Regions from separate parts of the Solibacillus sp. genome, predicted to be linked through region 1. Evidence: riboswitches for the same ligand, from Rfam matches in the RefSeq annotation. Region 1 holds a riboswitch; the other holds the start of a gene.
The links. A riboswitch is a leader RNA that binds a small molecule or an ion and turns the genes downstream of it on or off. The one in region 1 is predicted to bind S-adenosylmethionine.

Region 1 (3,217 bases):
TCGATGATAAGTATTCTTTTTTGTAATTGCTCATGAATTGGGTGATTATACATTCGACTGAACTCCTTTACTTTCCACATCATATTGTTTTACATAGTCCATTAATTCCAGCGTCATATCATAGCGTAAAAACGGTGTAATTATATAAATACCGTTAAAGTATTTGCATGCTGTATCGAGCAGCTCTTTGGCAATGGCGATTCCTTCTGCTGTCGATGCTTCCTTGTCATCCCCGCAAGCAGCCATGCGCGCAAGTACTTCATCGGATAATTTAATGCCCGGTACTTCATGATGTAAAAATTCCGCGCTGCGTGAAGATGTAAGTGGCATAATCCCGATATAGATCGGTGTTTCCAAATGCTTCGTCGCCTCATAAATTTCGATAATCTTTTCTTTCGTATAAACCGGCTGCGAAATAAAGTAATCTGCACCATGCTCGATTTTCTTCTCTAAACGGGCAACTGCACGGTCCAATACGCGGACATTCGGATTAAAGGCAGCGGCTACCGAGAAATTCGCCTGTTTGCGCAGTGATTTCCCAGTAAAAGAACCGCCTTTATTTAACTGCTTTATTAAGGAAATAAGCTCCATAGACGAAACGTCATATACGCTCGTCGCCCCCGGGAAATCCCCCACTTTTGTCGGGTCCCCTGTGATGACAAGAATATCATGAAGTTCCAGCGCATCAAGTCCCATTAAATGTGACTGAAGCCCAATTAAATTGCGGTCACGGCACGTTAAATGCGGCAACGAACGAATTCCATGCTCTTTTAAAATAGCGGCCATCGCGATATTACTGATACGAGGCGAAGCAAGTGAGTTATCAGCCATCATAATGACATCGGCTCCCGCTTTTGCCAGTTGTTTTGCCCCTTCGACAAATCCGTCAATTTCCAGATGACGCGGTGTATCAAGTTCAACAATAACGGAGCGTTCACGTTTTGCTTTTTCGTGGAGCGGTTCTTGCTTACGTGGCTCCGGAATACGGACAAATTGTGTTTGCCCAGGTTTTGCTTCTTTCGTTTCAATTGGCTGCATATTCGCCAAACGTTTTTTTACAGCTGCAATATGCTTCGGTGTTGTTCCGCAGCAACCGCCAATTAAACGGACTCCCTGGTTTACCAGTTCAACTGCTGCACGCGCAAAATAATCGGTTTCCGACTCATAGACAACACGGCCATCTTCAATATCTAATAACGATGCATTTGGATAAGCCGATAAAAACGCCTTATTCGGTAAATTGACCCCTTCAAACGCCTGAATTGTATGGAAAGGACCTAATCGGCAGTTGCTCCCAACAATATCTGCACCTAATCTTTCCAAATCATGAAATGCTTCATTTAAAGACATTAAATTTTGAAGGACACCTGGTTCCTGCATTGTGACTTGGGCAATTATCGGTAAATCGGTCATTGAACGTAATAGATGGACACAATGTGATAATTCTTCAAAATCGTAATACGTTTCCAGCAAGAATCCATCCGGTTCACCAGCTAGTAATACTTCTGCCTGCTCTTGGAATGCGGCTAAGATTTCGTCTAATGTCGCATCACTTTTTCGGATTCCGCGAATACCACCAATCGTCGCCAGAACATATTGCCCATCAAGGGAGGCAGCACGCTTTGCGATTTTTAATGCAGCTTCATTAAATTCCATGACACGATGTTCATAGCCATAACGTGCAAGCTTAATCCGGTTTGCTCCGTATGTATTTGTTTGAATAATATCTGCACCCGCTGCAATATATTCACCATGAATTTTCTCTATAATATCAGGACGTGCAATATTCATCTCTTCATGACAATAATCCAACCCATATGAATAAAGAAGTGTTCCGATTGCCCCGTCTGCTGTTAAAACGCGTGTTTGTAATTCTTCAAGTAAACCCATTGCCTTCACTCCATCATTTACAGTATTTTCAGTATATTAACGATACAAAAAAGCCTTCTTTCATTAAATAAAAGAAGGCATAGTAGTTATCGACTTAATCCCTTCTCATCTTCTGGCATTTGCCACTGGATTTAGCACCTGACTTAATGTTGGTTGCTGAAGTTTCATCGGGCCAGTCCCTCAACTTCTCTTGATAAGAAAATAATATGAATTTTTAAAATAATTAAATGAATCATAACGTTATCTAATACTTACGTCAATACCCTTTAGCGGAATGAAGTATTTCTTTACATAATTCGACTAATAATCTGTTCAGCCGTTTTTTTGCCGTTTAAAATACAGGCACCGATTCCTACTCCGAAATAGGCACATCCCGCTAATAGAACATTCGGGTAATCAGTTGCCATTTGCTGTATAACATTGGATAATGCCTCATTATGTGCCAGATCATAGCGGGGCATTTGATCAACCCACTTTGTTACATTGACTACTGTAGGTTCTGCTTTAACACCTAAGCTAAGACGTATATCTTCCAATGCAACTTTCGTCAGCTCTTCATCAGACATAGCAGCCAACTCTTCATAACGCGGATTAATATTTTTATAAAACAGGCGAACGAGTAAATTGCCTTCTGCCGACGTATGTTTCCATTTACGGCTCGTCCATGTCGACGCATTGCAAACTAAATCACTATTATGCGAAACGATAAAGCCTGTACCATCTGCAGGTAAAATATCGTCCGGTACATCAAAGCCAACATACATCGTTATAGCAGATGCCGTCGTGAACTTTTTCAGCTGTTCCTCCAATGAATCATCCTGTATGACATGACGTACCGTTTCATTCGGAACGGCAAGTACTACAACATCCGCTAAAATTGTCTCATCTTCCAGCACGACTTCATATTGCTCTTCTTTTTTACGGATTTGCTTTGTTACCGTCTTTTTCATGAATTCAACTTCCGGCAGCTGTTCCTCTAAACGATCGATCAATGCCGATAAACCTGGACGGAAAGAAATAAACTTCTTGTTCGCAGCTTTTTCGAATTGCTCACGATGTGCTTCGAATCCTTTAATAATCGATCCGTAGTTGTTTTTATAATCCACTAAATACGGCAGAGTGGATGCCAGGCTTAATTGATATAAATCACCTGAATAAACACCCGCTAATACAGGTGCAATTTGCTTGCGGACAATTTCTTCCCCTAAAAAATATTCTAAAAACATGCCGATAGAGCTTTCTTTTGTAAATTTAGTATTCGGGATTTCTAAATCCTGAAGTGCTCGCTTCTTTCCTTCTTCAGAAATTAACGTACTCGACATGAGCG
Region 2 (3,217 bases), on a different contig from region 1:
CAATAATTGGCGACCGTGTCAGCATCCAGGATTTGAGCTGCCTTCACCAAAGTCCCGCTTATCCTCTCATTATTGAAGATGAAGTAACAGTTGGTCATCAAGTTATATTACATAGCTGTACAATTAAAAAACGCGCTTTAGTTGGTATGGGTTCCATCATATTGGACGGGGCCGTTATAGGCGAGGGAGCATTTGTCGGTGCCGGCAGTCTTGTTCCACCGGGAAAAGTGATACCTCCTAATTGTTTAGCAATGGGTCGCCCAGCAAAAGTCGTACGTGAAGTAACTGCAGAAGATCGTGCAGATATGGATCGGATTATTTCCGAATATGTAGCGAAGGGACAATACTATAAATCGCTTCAGAAGTAATTTCACTGTTTGTCGAAATCTCTACCTATTAATTAGATGGTTAACTGGAAATTATAAAAAAGGAGCTATCCATTTAACTGGATGCTCCTTTATTTATTAAATTCCTGCTTTTGCTTTTAATTCAGCTGCTTTATCCGTATTTTCCCATGGCACATTTAAATCTGTGCGACCGAAATGTCCGTATGCTGCTGTTTGCTTATAGATTGGGCGACGTAAATCAAGCATTTTAATAATGCCTGCAGGACGTAAATCAAAAAGTTCACGAACCCAATTTACGATTTGTGATTCAGCTACTTTTCCTGTACCGAACGTATCAACTGCGATTGAAACAGGTTGTGCAACACCGATTGCATATGCCAGTTGCACTTCAGCACGGTCAGCTAAGCCAGCTGCTACAATGTTTTTAGCAACATAGCGTGCTGCATATGCTGCAGAGCGGTCAACTTTCGTTGCATCCTTACCAGAGAATGCTCCGCCACCATGACGCGCATAACCGCCGTAAGTATCAACAATTATTTTACGACCAGTAAGACCTGCATCTCCTTTAGGTCCGCCGATTACGAAGCGGCCTGTCGGGTTGATGAAGTACTTTGTAGCCTCATCCAATAAATGAGCAGGAACTACCGGTTTAATAACGTGTTCTTTAATGTCTGTTTGGATTTGTTCCAATGTTGCTTCTTCATCGTGCTGTGTTGAAATAACGATTGTATCCACACGAACCGGTACATTGTTTTCATCATATTCGATTGTTACTTGTGTTTTACCATCCGGACGTAAATATTCCAATTCCCCTGATTTACGCACTTCTGTTAAACGACGCGCTAATTTGTGAGCTAAAGAAATAGGCATCGGCATAAGTTCAGGTGTTTCGTTACATGCATAACCGAACATTAAACCTTGGTCGCCTGCACCGATTGCTTCAAGTTCATCTTCAGTCATTGAACCTTCACGTGCTTCCAATGCCTGGTCAACACCTTGTGCAATGTCTGGTGATTGTTCTCCCACTGCTACTAGTACTGCAAGATTTTCAGCATCAAAGCCGTACTTACCGCGTGTATAGCCGATTTCTGCTACTGTATCGCGGATAATTCCTTTCATATCTACATAAGTAGAAGTTGTAATTTCACCAGATACTAATACTAAGCCTGTTGTTACCGTAGTTTCACAAGCTACACGTGCATTTGGATCTGCAGCTAAAATAGCGTCTAAAATGGCATCCGAGATTTGATCACAAATTTTGTCCGGATGTCCTTCCGTTACACTTTCTGATGTAAACAGTCGACGATTTGTCATGTCATTTCCTCCTAAATCACTTTGGCAATTGTTTTTTATTGATACGGTACTCATTACCCATGTCCGTCATATTGCAATTACGCTTCTGCGTATCCGCCTTTTTAACGTCAAGCTATATTTGCTTTAACACGAGGGTCTGAAAGGCTGTAACTATATAATTTTCGCTCAGTACGAAATTGCAAAACAAAATAAAAAAAATCCTTTCTCTCATAGCCGTGTTCATCACACGTGAGGAAAGGATATTACGTTTCGTTACCTTTCACTCTTATCGTTCAAGGGAAATTTTGCCCTTGCATCAGGTTGGCACCAACACGTATAAAATATACGCAGGTTGCCGGGTTTCATAGGGCCTGCCCCTCCACCAGCTCGGGATAAGAGTATCCGTTCAATTAAACATCTTACGCAAAAAATCAAGTACTGTCAACAAATTTTGACTTTTTTCGATCCGCTAAAATTTACGAAAAAATAATTTGCAATTAGTATAGATTATTTCACTTAATGTGTTATACTATTTTTGAATTAGGAATCAACTCCCCTCTATAAGGGAATACTATAAAAAAGGATGGTATTTAATAGATGAATTCGGTAGAAATTGCTAACGAGCTGAAAGAACTTTTAAACGGGGAAAACATCAAAACTCAATTATCTGTTCCACAATTAATTGAAAAAGCGACATCACGCGGAGAAGCAACGCTAACTGTTGAAGGTGCATTACGTGCTGAAACAGGCAAGTATACTGGCCGCTCTCCAAAAGATAAATATATAGTAAAAGAAGAAATTTGCGACAATAAAATCGATTGGGGTAAAGTAAACCGTCCGATCTCAGCAGAAGTATTTGATAAACTTTATGTAAAAGTTGTAAATTACTTAAAAGAACGTGACGAGTTATATGTATTCAACGGTTTTGCTGGTGCAGACAAAGAGTCTCAATTATCTATTAAAGTAATTAACGAATATGCTTGGCATAATCTATTCTGTCATCAATTATTCATCCGCCCAACAGCAGAAGAATTGGCTAAACACGCTGCCGAGTTTACAATTGTATCTGCGCCAAACTTCAAAGCAGATCCTGAAGTAGACGGTACTGGATCGGAAACATTTATTATAACATCTATCGAAAAGAAAATCATCTTAATCGGCGGAACTGAGTACGCAGGTGAAATGAAGAAGTCAATCTTCGGTATTATGAACTACTTGTTACCTGAACAAGGTATCTTCCCGATGCACTGCTCTGCTAACGTTGGTGAAGAAGGCGATGTAGCATTATTCTTCGGTTTATCTGGTACAGGAAAAACAACGTTATCAGCTGACAAAGACCGTAAATTAATCGGTGATGATGAGCATGGCTGGTCTGACAATGGCGTATTCAACATTGAAGGTGGTTGCTACGCAAAAACAATCAACCTTTCTGCTGAAAATGAGCCGGAAATATACAATGCGATCCGCTTTGGTTCAGTATTGGAAAACGTTGCTGTAGACCCTGAATCACGTGAATGTGACTATGCAGACGGTTCTTTAACAGAAAACACACGTGTCGCTTATCCAATCGACTTTAT

Region 2: linked by a shared signal. The riboswitch ahead of metK (methionine adenosyltransferase) and the one ahead of ABS917_RS17690 (bifunctional homocysteine S-methyltransferase/methylenetetrahydrofolate reductase) in region 1 are both predicted to bind S-adenosylmethionine.

The regions. Positions count from the first base shown of each region.
Region 1 is NZ_JBELZM010000025.1:27,993-31,209, forward strand. It holds gene metH (methionine synthase) at 1-53, opposite strand, end outside; gene ABS917_RS17690 (bifunctional homocysteine S-methyltransferase/methylenetetrahydrofolate reductase) at 46-1,890, opposite strand; SAM riboswitch class I at 1,993-2,090, opposite strand; gene hemG (protoporphyrinogen oxidase) at 2,178-3,217, opposite strand, start outside.
Region 2 is NZ_JBELZM010000003.1:14,302-17,518, reverse strand. It holds gene ABS917_RS04390 (gamma carbonic anhydrase) at 1-368, shown strand, start outside; gene metK (methionine adenosyltransferase) at 465-1,661, opposite strand; SAM riboswitch class I at 1,924-2,039, opposite strand; gene pckA (phosphoenolpyruvate carboxykinase (ATP)) at 2,238-3,217, shown strand, end outside.